3 regions of the Pseudoalteromonas sp. GCY genome follow, and region 1 is predicted to be linked to each of the others. Evidence: predicted binding sites of a transcription regulator. Region 1 holds the regulator's gene; each other region holds the start of a gene.
The links. Region 1 encodes sigma-54, which starts transcription at its own class of promoters, with help from an activator protein. Its sites were predicted from a motif close to GTTGGCACGNNNNTNGNNT; they were not measured.
Positions count from the first base shown of each region.

Region 2: JJQ94_RS08965 (DUF2726 domain-containing protein) is a predicted target of sigma-54. The motif match lies at 2,233-2,251, and genes of this name have one in related genera.
Region 3: JJQ94_RS11005 (LPP20 family lipoprotein) is a predicted target of sigma-54. The motif match lies at 2,773-2,791, and genes of this name have one in related genera.

Region 1 covers NZ_CP068023.1:3,765,152-3,770,609, reverse strand. The annotation lists gene JJQ94_RS22370 (HPr family phosphocarrier protein) at 254-523, opposite strand; gene rapZ (RNase adapter RapZ) at 524-1,390, opposite strand; gene ptsN (PTS IIA-like nitrogen regulatory protein PtsN) at 1,383-1,841, opposite strand; gene hpf (ribosome hibernation promoting factor) at 1,843-2,130, opposite strand; gene JJQ94_RS22350 (RNA polymerase factor sigma-54) at 2,160-3,659, opposite strand; gene lptB (LPS export ABC transporter ATP-binding protein) at 3,706-4,431, opposite strand; gene lptA (lipopolysaccharide transport periplasmic protein LptA) at 4,428-4,973, opposite strand; gene lptC (LPS export ABC transporter periplasmic protein LptC) at 4,963-5,458, opposite strand, start outside.
Region 2 covers NZ_CP068023.1:862,007-867,464, forward strand. The annotation lists gene JJQ94_RS08955 (cobalamin biosynthesis protein) at 1-786, opposite strand, end outside; gene mtnN (5'-methylthioadenosine/S-adenosylhomocysteine nucleosidase) at 786-1,493, opposite strand; gene JJQ94_RS08965 (DUF2726 domain-containing protein) at 1,602-2,192, opposite strand; gene JJQ94_RS08970 (helix-turn-helix domain-containing protein) at 2,423-3,550, shown strand; gene JJQ94_RS08975 (DUF2306 domain-containing protein) at 3,668-4,552, shown strand; gene JJQ94_RS08980 (aminotransferase class V-fold PLP-dependent enzyme) at 4,738-5,458, opposite strand, start outside.
Region 3 covers NZ_CP068023.1:1,331,971-1,337,428, forward strand. The annotation lists gene JJQ94_RS10985 (FlgO family outer membrane protein) at 1-351, shown strand, start outside; gene JJQ94_RS10990 (FlgO family outer membrane protein) at 362-1,003, shown strand; tRNA gene JJQ94_RS10995 (tRNA-Arg) at 1,335-1,409, shown strand; gene JJQ94_RS11000 (flagellar assembly protein T N-terminal domain-containing protein) at 1,521-2,717, opposite strand; gene JJQ94_RS11005 (LPP20 family lipoprotein) at 2,922-3,398, shown strand; gene flgN (flagellar export chaperone FlgN) at 3,473-3,901, opposite strand; gene flgM (flagellar biosynthesis anti-sigma factor FlgM) at 3,894-4,217, opposite strand; gene flgA (flagellar basal body P-ring formation chaperone FlgA) at 4,290-4,997, opposite strand; gene JJQ94_RS11025 (chemotaxis protein CheV) at 5,138-5,458, shown strand, end outside.

The DNA of each region.
Region 1 (5,458 bases):
TCTGCTGGTGGGTTGTTATCGTTAATACACGTTAAAGGTGTACGCAACGATAAAGTAGGATTTTCTCGGCAACTCGCTTTACTGCACGAAAGAAACCTAAGTTGGTATTACAGTGTAACTCAGTTTATTGGGAACTACCAAGGTTTACGCTTAATTATGAGAGACTTATTAGACCAGTCTGGTTACGGAGGGGGAGATTAGCAGGGAATAAATGAATCAGGCCTTAGTGCTATTTTGGTGATTACAGTCCAAGTTACTCGGATTCATTAAATTTATTTTCTATTAGTCCACCAATGGCGTCTAGTGCATACTGAGCATCAGGACCTTCGCAGACAACTCGCACCTCTTTTCCCTGACTGCTTTCAAGTAACAACAGTGCTAGTACGCTGTCAGCAGCAGCACTTTTGTCTCCTTGATATAAGGTCACTTCAGCATCAAATTGGGTCGCTAACTGAGCAAGAACTGTCGCCGCTCGAGCGTGCAGACCGAGTTTGTTCTGGATTAAAAACGTATTTTCTAACATTTACCCCTCTTGCTCACGGTGACGAATTTTGACGTTAGGATGGGTTTTAGCAAAACGCTCACCAATGGTTTGCGCTAAGTATACTGAGCGATGCTGTCCACCAGTACATCCTATTGCGATCGTTAGATAGCTGCGATTGTTTCGCTCTAAGTGTGGTAACCAAGTTTGTACAAAGGTTTGGATCTGCCAAGTAAACTTTTGCACGATGCTGTGACTCGACAAATAGTCTTTGACTGGCTGATCTAGGCCCGTTAGCGGCTTAAGCTCAGGCTCCCAATGTGGATTGGGTAAAAAGCGCGCATCAAAAACGTAATCCGCTTGTTTTGGGATGCCGTGTTTAAAGCCGAAAGATTCAAAAGTTATAATGAGTTGTTTGTCTTTTTTACCTAAGATTTTTTCGCGGATATCTTCTGCAAGTTGATGAACGCTCAGGCCTGTAGTATCAATGAGAAAATCAGCGCGAGTGATCAACACGTCTAACAATTCCCGTTCTTTCTTTATCGCAACGTCTAATGGAAGATTATGCAGTGAAAGAGGGTGCAAACGGCGAGTTTCTGAGAAGCGTTTTATCAGGGTTTGATCGTCACTGTCTAAATAAAACAGGGTAGGTTTGGCGAAGCCGGGTAAGTATTCAAGAATGTCATTAAACTCGTCCTGTTCTTTAGGCAAGTTTCTAACATCAATGCTCACTGCAATTTTATTATAGTTGTCTGAAACACTGCGGACTAAAGACGGCAGCAAATTGACTGGAATGTTATCTACACAATAGTAGCCTAAGTCTTCCAATACTCGAAGCGCTACAGATTTACCAGAGCCTGAGCGGCCACTGATAATGATAAGCTCGAGTCCTTTTTCTTCATCACTCATCAAGTTCACCTTGGATCACTGCATATAACTCATCGTCACTTTTTGCTTGCCTAAGCATTTTGCAAAAAGACTTGTCTTTGAGTGTATCAGCAATCGCCGCTAAGGTCTTCAGGTGCTGTCGATTATCACCTTCGGGTACGATGAACGCGACAAAAATATCGACAGGCTGCTTATCTATGGCTTCAAACTGGATCCCTTGCTCGCTGACAAGTACCATTGCAAGGATTTTATCCAAACCTTCAAGTCGACCATGGGGAATGGCAATGCCTTTACCGATCCCTGTGCTGCCTAATTTCTCTCGCGCCATTAAGGCGTCCAAGATAGCATGCTGACTGGTATTTGGAATTTGGCTATGAGCCAGTTCGCTGATGTATTCTAAAATACGTTTTTTGCTATTAAAAAGGACCGCAGCTTTACTGCAGTCCTTGTTCACTAATTCACTTAATTTCATCTTAGTGTCGAGTAAGCTTCTCTTTGTGTTTAATAACTTGACGATCTAGCTTGTCGATAAGGCCATCAATTGCGGCATACATATCTTGATGCTCTGTTGATGCAAATAGCTCGCCGCCGTTTACGTGTAATGTTGCTTCTGCTTTTTGTACTAGCTTCTCGACATCAAGGATCACATGCACATTATTGATATGATCAAAGTGCCTTTCTAGCTTCGCAAACTTGTTGGTGACATAGTCTCTTAATGAGTCAGTAATTTCTACATGGCGACCAGTTAGATTTAGTTGCATAAGCATTTTTCCTTCTTGGGTTTTACGTCTTATATCAAGCTTTTACGCTGATTTGACGGTGGAATGGCTAGGGATTCACGATATTTTGCAATCGTGCGTCTCGCTACCTTAATTCCTTGCTCAGCTAAGATATCTGCAATTTTGCTGTCACTCAATGGCTTAGCGGTATTTTCTGCAGCTACCAGCTTTTTGATAAGTGCTCTAATTGCTGTAGAGGAGCACTCACCTCCATTTTCTGTACTTACATGGCTAGAGAAGAAATACTTCAGCTCAAATATTCCCCGAGGTGTATGCATGTATTTTTGTGTTGTCACACGGGAAATTGTGGACTCATGCATCTCAACCATTTCAGCAACATCATTTAGCACCATAGGGCGCATTGCTTCGGGGCCATGTTCAAAGAATGCCTGTTGTTGTTGCACAATGCAATTGGTAACTTTTAATAAAGTATCATTTCGGCTTTCTAAGCTTTTAATAAACCACTTTGCTTCTTGTAAATGTGAGCGAATAAACTGACTATCCGTACTGGATTTCGCCGTTCTAGACATCGCAGCATAATGGTCATTTACTCTTATTTTAGGCATAGCATCAGGATTTAGCTCTACGACCCAACGACCTTTTACTTTTTTCACCGATACATCAGGGATCACATATTCAGGCTCTTCATGAATAATGCTTGCAGCTGGTTTTGGGTTAAGGCTATGAATTAACGTCATGACCTCTTTGAGATCGGCTTCTTTAAGGCGCGTTTTCTTTGCCAAAGTTCGATAGTCACGGCTGGCAAGCAAGTCGATATGCTCTGTCAGGATCATTTTCGTTTCGGCAATCCATGGCGTATCTGGGGCGAATTGATTTAGCTGAATACACAAGCATTCTTGTAAACTACGCGCTGCGATACCGACAGGGTCGAAAAGCTGAATACGTTTGAGCACGGCTTCGACTTCATCCAGCTCAATAGGCTCTTCGCTACTTTCATCATTAATGCTTTCTAAAATGTCTTCGCAAGACAGTGTTAAAATGCCTGACAGGTCGACCGCTTCAATAATCGCAATCGCAATAGCTCTATCTGTTGGACTAAATGGCGTCAGCTCAAGTTGCCACATGAGATAGTCGTGGAGAGATTCAGAGGTTTCCCCTTGATAAACATTATCGTCATCGGGAAGTGGGCCTGAGCTTGCAGCGGGTGCTGCACTCATATACTCGTCCCAAGTGACATCCATGGCAAGGTCATCGCTCACAGTGTCTTTGCTCATGGCGGTATCTGAGTCTATCTCATAGTCACTAACCTGCGCTTCATCGCCTGAATCTTGATTGTCGTCAGCACTGCTCTTTTCTTGACTATGTTGGTCAGCGTTTTCGCCGTCAGTATTATCACCTTCTTCCACTTCTAACAATGGATTGCTGTCTAATGCTTCTTGTATTTCTTGTTGCAGATCCAATGTACTAAGCTGCAGCAAGCGAATGGCTTGTTGCAGCTGTGGAGTCATTGTAAGTTGCTGCCCCATGCGCAGCTGTAATGATTGCCTCATGTATCTCTAACAATCCTTTTTAACAGTTATTAATACTACGTCTTAACTATAGCTTGAATTGTTCGCCTAGGTAGACATCTCTTACGGTTTGATCTGCCAAAACATGTTCTGGCGTGCCTGCAGCGATTAACTCACCGTGTGAAACGATGTAGGCTTTTTCACATACGTCCAGTGTTTCTCTAACATTATGATCGGTGATAAGCACACCGATACCGCGGTTTTTTAGGTGCTCTATGATTGTCTTTATATCTAACACCGAAATAGGATCAACACCAGCAAAAGGTTCATCTAACAAGATAAACTTAGGATTAGCGGCTAAAGCGCGAGCGATTTCTACGCGTCTTCTTTCGCCTCCCGACAATGCCATGCCCTGTGAGTCGCGAATGTGTTGAATATTAAACTCATCCAGTAACTCGTTGAGTTCAGCTTCTCTTTCAACTTTAGATAAGTCTTTTCGAGTTTCTAAAATCGCCATCAAATTTTGATAGACCGTGAGTTTTCTAAAGATTGAAGACTCTTGCGGTAGATAGCCAATACCAAGTCGCGCGCGGCTGTGCATCGGTAGCAAAGTGATATCTTCGTCATCAATCTGAATAAAACCTTTGTCGCTTGGTACTAACCCTACAATCATATAAAAGGTGGTAGTTTTACCTGCGCCATTTGGGCCCAATAAGCCTACAATGCTGCCAGCTTGAACACTTAAGCCAACATTTTTGACGACCTGACGGCCTTTATAACTCTTTGCTAAACCAGTTGCTTTGAGCTCGCTCATTGATTGTTACCTTCTTCCTGCGCTTTTTTATCTTTTGCGTCTTTTTTGTCATCTACAGGAACAAGGATGGTTCTTACACGGGAATCTTCTTGGTCTGAGCGCTCAGCACTGATCAATTGCTTTTCAATGTCATAGGTGATGACTTGTGCATTGATTTTTTGCCCAGTTTGATTGATTTCCGCATCGCCAGAAATGACTAAGGTGCCTTTCGCAACGTCGTAACGAATTTCTTTTGCTTTGGCTTCTAGCAAATTACCATCAGGTTGACGTTCACTGAAAATAGCAGGGCTGCCAGTTGCAACAAGCAGTTGCTTGTTAGTACCAAGCTCCGCGCGTCGGTGGACTTCTAGGCGATCGGCATTTATTTTTCTGTTGCCATGAATAATAACAACATTCTGTTCAAAAATACCGATGTTGCTTTGCAGTTGAGCTTGCTGACGGCCAGCATCAATAATGACTTCATTTTGTTCTGCAGCAACTGCTAGAGTAGAACTTGCAAGCAAGCCTATGAAAACTAGTTTGTTAATGATTTTACTGGTCATAATAAATTGTCTTTGTGTGGTTGATGAGCTCGATCACTTGCTTTTGTAGATCCGCATGCAGTCCTTTACCTGTGATCCTAAGACTAGGACCCGTGATAACGACAGGGTGTTCCGATTTCATCAATTTTTGCTTAATTTCAACTCTTACATTATCGGCATTGATATCGGTGATCATGGCGTTAGGCGTTAAATTCTTTGCCAGCACATTGCCTTCTAATATCAAGGTATTGTTTTCGTACAGTGTTGCTTCTAATGCACTTATTTGCCAATTCTGTTCACCGTTATATAAGGTGAAAATGGGCTTTTCAAAGTGACTAAAGCCAAGATCTTGATACAACTCCATCTTATCAGCAGTTACCTGATAGTTTAATAAGCCATTTTCACTATAGGTCGTTTGCTGAAGCGTGGTTGCAACATAATCGGGCTTAGCTAACGGTTCATCTTCTTTTGCTGGATCCGCCTCTGATGGATTAAACATGGGCGAC
Region 2 (5,458 bases), 1.3 Mb from region 1:
CGGCCCTGCGAGTTGTGTATGTAAATTTGCTGCAAAAAAGCTCAGTACCCATCCAGTATTCGTTTGGCTAAAGTGACGGCCGTAGTATTTAATGTAGTGCCAAGTTTGCTTTGGTCTAAGTAGCAACGAAAAGCAGGTAATTAATAATCGAATAGGCACAAACTCAACGAGCCAAATCATGCGGGAAAGGCTTGCCATAAAACGGCTTGAGGGGAGCATTACTTGCCGCCAAGCATGGTCGCATAGCAGTAATAGCTTATAAAATAGTGCGAGATAGGGGCCTGCCGTTAAATACAGTAAAGCAATGACAAAAAAATGGCGCAAGGTATTTAATGCGGTGCTATCTATGGCGGCTTTACAAATGCCAAGCTCTGTTAGCTTCTCTACATCTCTTGCTACCATTCCTTGCAACACGGCTCTTGCGGTTACTTTTTGCTTTGACTTTATCAGCGCGGAAATACGCTTAGCACGGCTTTCATGGCTAATATCTAAGCATAAAAACAACACCAGCCCACCGAGCCAATTGGGATAAAAAGCAAAGCTAATAATCGCATAAGTCAATATAGTGATGGTTAATGCAGGGAGGAAGAATCCCAGTGTACCGGATAAAAGTTGATAACTAGAAGCGGCTTTAGGACGATAAACTTTTTCGGCAATCGCTTTAAAAATAAGGCTAAGAATAAGATTAGGGTGATAAAGTGTTGATAACCTTACCCCTAGGCTGGCAAAAATCGCCAGTAAGAAAATGATCAGGCCCTCATGGGCCTGAAGCAAGCTGTCGAGCACTAAAGCGTAACCTTATCCAGCTTATTAAGTAGTGCCATCACCATCTTAGAAGAGTTAACAGAAGCGACTTCTAGATACTCTTCGAATGATTGCGGTGATTCTTTGCCGGCGATATCAGATAGCGAGCGGATCACAACAAATGGGGTGTTTAAAGAATGACAAGCCTGCGCAATTGCCGCACCTTCCATTTCTACTGCTAACATCGTAGGGAAGTCTGCACGCGCCTTATCGATGCGTACTGGGTCACACATAAACGAGTCACCCGTACAGATCAAACCAACCATAGTTTGAATGCCCTCAAGCTCATGTACGCTTTGCTCTGCCGCTTCAACTAATTTTGCATGCGAAGTGAACGCAGCAGGCATTTGCGGAACTTGACCAATTTCATAGCCAAATGCAGTAACATCAACGTCGTGATGACGTACTTCATTTGAAATCACCACATCGCCGACGTTTAGTGATGGTTCAAAACCACCTGCAGAACCCGTGTTGATCACGCAATCTGGCGCAAAGTTGTCGATAAGCAAAGTTGTCGCAACCGTCGCTGCCACTTTACCAATGCCAGACTGTACAAGCGTTACGTCAAGACCAGCCAGTTTGCCGGTATAAAAAGTAAAGCCACCTTTGGTCAATGTTTGCGGGTTTTCCATGGTGTTACGCAAAATGGTAACTTCTTGCTCCATTGCGCCGATAATGCCTACTTTCATCAAAAGATTCCTAATTTGTGTTGGGGAAAGCCCCAGTGTCAAAATTGCTTTTATTATACGAAAGGGGTTTTGATAGGTAAAACAAAAAACGGGCTGACGCCCGTTTTGCTAGATTTCTGCCAACTGAGTTGACTGTGCTTTTGCCTGTGAAGGGGACAGCACCGCAGGTTTGTAGGTGCGGTTTCTGGTTTTCCTTGGCATCTCCACTTTTTGGCCAAGCTTGAATAAGATTGCCGCACGAACTTCAGCACTTTGGTAGCCACTTTTGATTTTCATGCGAATGTGTGGAATACCCGCAGATTCCAGAGCGCCACTGACAAACCAATCTTTTTGTGCTTTGTGGCCGTTTTTATTGGCGTTATTGACCAAATCAACAGCGGCAACAATTTTCAGTGTCTCTTTGTCTACCAAAACATAATCCAACTGCTTATTCTTAGCTTTAGTTACCGCAGCACGACGTGCTTTTGGAGAGATACCCGGTTTGCACTCAATCACATCAATGAGCTTAATGCGACTTACGATTTTATATCTATCGCCAACGGCACGTTCTAATAATTGTAGAAACGATGCTTCAACGGTGGTAAAAACAGATTCTTTACGATTAAACGGATAAGGATTGCCACCCACATCGGTGTACTTAGAAGCGACAATGGAAGCAACGACCACTAGAGCCAAAATAGCAAGTAACGCAAATTCCATACAAAACTCCAAATCAAAAAAATGACATCTGTGGTTTTACAAGCAATAGGTGTGCCAAAAAGTACAGAGGTTCCTTTGCGATGAAAGCGTTCAAACAGCGACGATATTGCAGCTTTGATAAGTAATAGATGTTTACAAAAACATGGCTGCAAAGTCTCATTGCAGGTTTATCTGAACATATGCTGGTGATATTCTCTTACTCATAATTGTAAACGCATAATAACAATAATATGTCGGTTAACTTGATCCCCACAGTACTTTACTCGGCTATGGTGGGCGTGGTTTTGTCTGCGCTGGTCCGTATCTTCACCATAACTAAGCCTAAACAAACCATGTATTTATCTGGATTGTTGGTATTGTTGTTCATTCATATTATGGGCGAACTCTATATTTTTACAGGTGTATTTCAATATGCTCCCGCTATTGCTGGGTTTCAATTACCCGTCAGAATGTTGATGGGGCCTGCGCTCTATTTTTATGCGTATAAGGCGATGTTTCCCAATAGCAAAATTTCTTTAAAGGCACATTTGCTCGCTTTACTTGGGCCTGCAGTGGTGTTTTTGTCTATGATCCCTTTTATTTTTAGCATCACTCCAGAGCAGAAGCTTGCCTTGGCCGAACCGAGCACGCGTGATCCTGAACTTTGGAAAATAGCCGTATTTGTCTGTTTGTTTACCGCGGTCACTTTTATCGTAGTTACTTTTGCCTATTTAATCGCGGCATTAAGGCTTCATAGTCGTCATCGCAAGCAGCTTATGGATAAGTACTCCGCGATTGAACAGCGCGCAATGGATTGGCTGAAAGTCATCTTGATCCTATGGGGGCTAGTATGGCTTTTTTATACAGCAAATTACGCGGCCTCATTTTTTGGGTTGAATTGGTTCGCGATGCGGTCATTGTTACCCATATTTGAGCTGGCTGTATTAGTTTCATTTCTTAATTTAGCCCTCAAGCAGCTCGAATTGAGCGAGCCTGAAGAGGCAAAAAAGCCAGAGGTACAACCAAGAGAAGCCGTTATTTCCCATGATAAAATGCAGCTGATTGCAGACAAATTAATCACAGCGATGTCTGAGAAAGCACTATTTAAAGATGAAGATCTGTCTTTAAATGGCTTATCGACAGCGATTTCTGTGAGTGAAAACCACATATCAGAAACGCTCTCACAGTTTATGAACACCAACTTCTTTCAGTTTGTGAATGGTTATAGAATTGAAGAAGCAAAAAACCTGCTAACAAATAGCGACATGTTGGTTTCCTCTATCGCTTTTGAGGTGGGGTTTAAATCAAAATCGACATTTAATAGCGCGTTTAAAAAACGAGTTGGTGCAACGCCAACTGATTATAAAAAGAACAATTGAAGGAAAAGTGATGCTGTTGATGTGCTAATTAGTACGAATATGCCCATTCGGACGACAACAATGACAAGTTCTTAGAAAATTTGATGAAACATTTCGTTGAATATAGAAGGACGCATTATGAAGGTCACAACAGCGCGTTTTAGGCTATCAAATGAACAACAAAGTAGTGCTTCAGCGACTACACAGACAAAGCTAGAAAATGCCAATAAGTTATTGAAATATTCAGCTATATTTTGGTTCTCGGTGATATTGGCTGGCCAGTGGTTTTTCTTTTATTACATTATTAAGTTTTATGGTATGTCGGTCATTAACGACAATATGGAAATCTGGAATCGCTGGGAACCGATGGGAAACACGCCGCATAAGGCCGGAGATACAGCAGGAAATATGCTCTTTTTCGTTCATGTCATGGGGGCTGGGATCGTTGCGTTTGGCGGTGCGTTACAGTTGCTCCCAAAAGTGAGGGCTGTTGTACCTGTTTTTCATAAAATTAATGGCTATGTTTTTTTGGCTACGGTGTTTTTTTTAGCGATGTCTGGATTTTATTTATCTTGGATAAGAGGCGCGAGTCCAGATATTATCTCTGAGATAGGCACGAGTATTAATGGATTTTTTATCTTAGGCTTTGCCTATATGACGGTGAAAACGGCGATAAGCAAGGATATTGCCAATCATAGAAAGTGGGCGATTCGACTATTCCTTGTCTCTAACGCGCAGTGGTTTCTTAGAGTCGGGGTATTTAGTTACTTTATTACGGGGACGATGCTAGGAGCTTCTCCAGCGTTTGGAGACCCGTTTTTCCCTATCTGGACTTTTGGCTGTTTCTTGTTGCCTCTGGCCGCTTCACAGCTTTATTTCTACGGCTCTCAAAGTAAGCGCTCGCATGTTAAAGTCGCAACTTCAGGTGTACTGATTGTGCTTACCGTGCTGATGTCATTAGGGATAGTTGGATTCACCCCGTTTTTACTGCAAATCATGAGTGGAGATCCAATTACATTTTAAAATGCATCCAAACCTATTGAGCGACATAAGGCTATTGCTAATCTTGGGTAGACAATTAAGAATAAGATGCTACTCAAGTAATTGAAAAAAATACAAAGAAAAATAAAGTGCTTTAAGTAACCAGAACTAGGCAGCAGTGTTTTATGGCATGGCTGCCTAGTACGGGTGAATGATAACGGCTCGCGTTATTTGTCCTCTTTAAGCACATAGATCTCGCCGTCGAAGCTGCCTTGAATAGTCAGTCCTTGGCCTGCCAGTTCCTTGAGATATTCAATATGCTCTTGGGTGATATGTTGGCCCGGCACCAAAAGCGGAATACCCGGAGGATACGGGGTGACTAAACCCGCACAAATACGGTTGTTGCTCTTGCTAATAGGTACAGACTCACGCTCGCCGTAGAAGGCATCACTAGGAATACAAGCAAGGTCAATAGCGGGTAAATTCTCTGGTAAGCGCGAGCGTCGCGTTGACTTCGATAGTTTTACCTTGCCGCCATCGAGTTTCTTTAAGGCATTGTATAAACGAATGATCTTTGAGCGTGTACCACCCAAGGTTAGTAAGACTAAGATGGTACTGTGCGTGTATTTCTCAATCTCCAGCCCAATTTCGTCCAGCAGAAACTTATGAATATCCTTTAATGAGTATGGCAGTTCACTAATATCGATGAGGATTTTAAGCGGATCATGCCCCATATTATCGCCACTAAAATGTGGGAATATGTTCATAAAATCTTGCTTATCAAGCACTTTTATATGTTTGAGCGAGGCCATCTGCTGTTTAAACTCTGCAACATGGTTCAGCAGCGCATTGAGTAACTTATAGCCTTCCATCTCTAACTGCTTTTGGCACACATCCAAAGACGCAATAAGCTGGTATTTTGGCGAGGTGCTGGCGTAGATACTGTAA
Region 3 (5,458 bases), 1.7 Mb from region 1:
AAAGGTTCCTTGCTGGGTAACCAGCTGGCTGAAAGCTTTATCCATGAGCTTCATGCGTTTGGGATCCCCGTTGTGGATTTTAAAACAACAGACTATATCCGTGTTACACCTGAAGGCGATTTTGTTTTTAGCCGTGACTTTTTAGAGTTATCTGACGACCATCCCTTTTTGTACGTGCTAGGTGGTACTTTGGTTAATCATCAGGGCGGAGTTATGGTTAATGCCCGAGTTGTTGGGCTTAGAAGTAAAAGTGTCGTAGGCTCTGCTCAAGGCTTTTTACCGCAAAACGTAGTTAACGCCCTACAAGATGGTGCGGCATACGATGGCATTCGTATAGAGCGTGCGAACTAATTCGGAGGCGATGATGAAAAATGTAGTGCTATTCGCGACGACACTTGCATTACTCGGTGGCTGCGAAATGACAAAACAGACTGCTCCTGAATCTACAGAAACGCAGCAATCCGATATGGAAATATTATATGCCATGATGGAAGAGCAAGAGCGTAATGATGATTCACAAGCTGTGGTATCGCAAGATATTGGCTTCATTAGCTATCGTCATCGCAAAGAAATTGCTAACTACACCAATCAAATTGCGCTGGAATTGTCAGATACTGTATTAGGGCAAAAGCCGGAGTCGATAGCGGTAGCCAGTTTTGTTAACTTTAATGAATCATTAAGGGAGACAAACCAGCTAGGAAACCAATTGGCTGAGTCTTTAATGCATCAAATGCAAAAGCTGGGTTATCAAGCGTTAGACTTTAAAGCATTAGGGAAAATTGAAGTGACATCCAGTGGCGATTTGACTTTTTCGCGTAACGCAAGTCGCTTGAAAAACACGCAATCGCCCAGCCATTTGCTGACAGGCACTATGGTTTACCGTCCACGAGGCGTGGAGGTAAATGCAAGGTTGTTAGAGTTTACCACCAACTTAGTGATCGCAAGCACGGTGGTGACCATCCCGTATTTTATCCTTGATGATCAGGCAACCGCTTCAAGGTAGTACTTCAATAGCGTTTTTTAGAAGAAAATACCGTTTGGGTTTTATTAAAAACGAAGAACTATCCTACTTCTTACTCACATCTCAAGCGAAGTAACTGATAGCGCAGTAGTGAGTCCTAACTGCTGCGTATTCGCCTATTTAACCTTATTTATTATCGTGAATAATTTGATTATTAATCTTTAAAAGTTCATTAAGATCAGTATACTAAAGCGAAGTCACTGAGATGCAGTACAACAGAGAATCGGCAACTCCAGACTTTCATTGGTATTAAGTAACGCAGATCCCGCTAGTGAAGGTCAAAAAAGGCGATTGTTACCTGATTTTGGAGATTGTCCCCATAGTTTAATGGATAAAACAAGGCCCTCCTAAGGCTTAGATGTAGGTTCGATTCCTACTGGGGACGCCATTTATATTCACTTCAGCTTGGAATTACCAAAGTAAATGGGCGGCAGAAGCATGGTGTAGAGGGTGTAAAGTCATCGAAAATCTTGCCTTTTACCACAGGAAGGCTCAGCACTTACAGTGCAAACTCATTTTCATTTTCTATTTGAATTTCAACCAAATCATTAATTTGCACATTGTGAAGTGGGCGATTGCTGATATTTACCGCAATGGCGTTTTGCGCATTCACCTGGATCACTTGTAGCTTATTAATGGTTTTAATTTGATGCATAAATATTTTACCATCGACATTAGTCAGCGGATTACTATGCGCTACGTTAAGGATCTGGCCATTCTCTAAGCCATGCATGCGGCCCAAATTAATAACGACTTGTTCATCATCGATATGTAGGATTTTGCCATTGGTTGGTAAGCAGGCGACCGCTGTGTTTAAATCAGTTGCGATTTGTGTCAGCGTGGTTTGGATCTCATCAGCATAATCTGTCTGCCAAAAGCGCTCACTGTACACATCAATTAATTTGGTCTTCTTAAACGGCCACACGCCTTGAGTGGCATATTGCTTTTGCCACACCCTTTCATGAGAAAGTGCATCAAACAGCGCAAAGTCTACCTTGAAGCTTCTTAAGTATTTATCGCTTTGCCAAAATGCGAGGTCACTATTAAGTTTATCGACACCAGCAATATCAGTAATTTGACTCAATAATACAAATTGGCTATTTGTATTTGCTGTAATGGTCTCGATTAGTTGTTCATTATAATCAAAACGCTGACTGAAAAAGCGGCTAACATCTATGGTCTGTGCAAAATAGGGAACAGGTTCTAAGCTCGACTTTTGTTCGGTCATTGTCTGATATAGGCGCTCGCTCACCGCTTTATTTATGTCAAAAATTTGACCTAAAGTTGCTTGGTGTTTATTTTTTAGCTGGCTTTGTGTGACTGCAACCTGTTTATTGTATGCACTAGTTGGGCACTGAGCACTTTGTGGGGTAATATCAATATGTAACGTCACTTGCCATGAGTCACCGACTTTTGCTTCAGCAATCACGTTGGCGCTCTGGATTTCGGCATTTGAGCGGATCTTAAGTTGATCTTGGGTGAGCACACCATCGGTGACGGTTTGTACACTACTCACAGAAGCGCCAGAAAACAGCAATGCTTGTGTGATGGCGTCGTTTACGGCCTTTCTTTTTGCTTTTTGATGATCGCCATTTTTAACGTCAGCCATGCCGGTAACTTCAAACCATTCAGCATAAGCAGGATTAGTTAAGGTGATACACAACAATGATAGACTGGTCGCGAATTGCTTTTTCATGTTTAAATGCCCAGATCAAAAACTACCCTTTAACTCAGCAATACCTGTGCCAAATTTTGGCAAGGTTCGTGCATAATCATATTTTATGAAAGTTAATTTTATTTATTGCCAATACTCGATGAAACCACAACAACCCTTGCGAGACGAATATGCTCGGGAAGCGTTAAATTTTGATTGGTATTTATTGTAGCGGAGTGTAGTGAAATGCGTATCACTAATTCTATCAGTGCAGTTGTTATGGTTTGCTCGCTAGCAGGGCTCAGTGGCTGTTCAAGTCTCGTTGACAAGCACATTGAATATGAAACGGTGCAACCGGAAACGTTTCCTGTTTTACGGGCTGTGGGGTACGCTCCTTTGAGTGCTCAGCCGGGCAAAACTGCTGGTGAGAAGCAGTTAATGGCTATTAAAGTCTCAAAATTAGAAGCGTATCGTGAATTGGCTGAGCAACTGTATGGCCAGAATTTGACATCCACTATTACGGTAAAAGGTGCTATTGCGCAAAACGACGGTCTTAAGAGCCAAGTGAATGGACTCGTTCGTGGGGCTAAGGTGCTGAAAAGTTACGCAGTTGGTGACACTTACGCAACAGAATTAGAGCTTGATATGAAACGCGTTTATGATTTGTATATTACTCAAGTCAAGCCGCAGAAAATTAAGAAAATATCTTATAGTTTTAAGTAAGCACTCCTCGTATGTTGCTTACTTAACATGCTTCATTTTGGGTATTCTTTAATACTAAAATACGGCTAACGTAGCTACGCCTTTAGGTTACGTACTAATTCACTGTCGCTACTTTTCACGCTGCCATCTTGACCATAAGTGATCGAAGTAGGTGCTCCAATTAAGATCCCTTTTAGTTCACGTGTGCTTACATTCGCCTGATGAGCCGTTTTAGCATTGATTTCATTTTTGGTTTGGCACTCACTGAGTAGTGCTCGCACTTTAGCAACGAGCGGGGCTACTTCACTGTGTTCAAAGACGTGAGACTCAGTTTTTGACAATTCGTTGTCGATCTTTTGTAGTTTTGAAATGAGAGTTAGCTTTTCACGAGCGATTTCTTTTAAATTGTCGCCACGTCGGGACGCAAGCTCGTCAAGCTCAAGTGCTAGAAGCTGGGTCATCGCTTCTAGCGTCGAGATTTGTTCTGAAAGTTTGTGGTGGCAAAGCCGAACCAAATCATCCATATATTTCGAACTCAAATGCAGCTATGTTTTTGGCGAGTTTTTCCGCGTCAACTTGATACTTGCCTTCTGCAATTGCTTTTTTCAGTTCTTCGACTTTCTTGTCGTCAAAGCCTGATGACTGCTGCGCTTTTTCGTTGACCGTTTTCAGCTGTTGCGCTTGTGGAGTCAGACTGACTGAGTCCGCAGCCGCTTTCGGTGTAGCTGGTGATTTAACTGATGCGCTGTTGGCATCATTTCTTTGCAATTCAGCCTTCTGTTGCTTAACATTATTAGCAACGGATGTAGACTGATTTTGACCGTTAACTTGATTAACCATGTTTGTAGACCCAATAAAATTATACTCTCAGCCATGTTATCGGCGTTCAGTAGTATTACTTTAGCAAATTTTTTATAAATTCACCTCTACTGTTTCCACTTCTATTACTCTAGCACGTAAGGTTTTGCCAGAGCGAGCGTTTTTAATATTAATAAGTTCACCCCGGTTGCCATCTTGCTGCGCTTCTCCTTGAGTTTTGATCACGAGTCCACCTGATTTGGCAATAATCGTTACAGTATCGCCTTTGCAGACCATGCAAATATGAGCTTGGGTAAAGGCTTGGCCTTCTCTTATGTTACGTTTACTTCTGCTACCTATTAGTATCGACTTATCTTCTATATAAGAAACTCTACGAAAACGTTTTGGCTGATATTCTATTTTTACATCTTCATCCTGAATAACACGGCCTTTCTCTAACATGGTCGCGCTAACCAATATAGGGAAGAGGTGATCGATACGCACATGGACGTATTGAGTCCAGCTGAGGGTATCGTTGCATCTAATTTGTACTGTCACTTGAGTATCAAAAGGCGGAGCCATCGCTGTACTATATTGCAACGGCGATTGACAATCACGTGCTGGAATTCTTGAATCAAGTGGTATAGCAGTCAGTGACAGCTGGCTGTCGGGATCTTGCTCTACATTCGGTTTAACAAATTCTATTGCGCTTTGTTCTAAAGTTTTGTTGTCATATTGCTGACAATAACCATAGTCAACGCCTATAAAATAAGCGAACAAACAAAAAAACTGAATGTAATGGGTTTTTTTTAACAAACTCATGATGTTTCGACTATGCTTATGGGGTGAAACAAGGTATAAAGATTCTGCTTTAATAACTGCACCTAATCAAGGGTGGTAAACCATATCAGAGTCGAAGCAAAGATCGTTCCGATTAGCGGTTTATACAGTAGGAGATTGAAATGGCAGGTATTTTAGACTCGGTTAACCAACGTACACAGCTAGTTGGACAAAACCGTCTCGAGCTATTACTTTTTCGACTTCAAGGTCGACAGCGCTTCGGCATTAATGTTTTCAAAGTCCGAGAAGTGCTGCAATGTCCAGCATTGACAAGCATGCCCAAGTCAAACCCGCTTATCCGAGGGGTTGCTCATATTCGAGGCCAAACGATATCCGTAATTGATATGTCACTTGCGGTAGGTGGACCTCCTATTCAAGATATTCGTAACTGTTTTATTGTGATTGCAGAATACAACCGTTCAGTTCAAGGTTTTCTAGTCAGT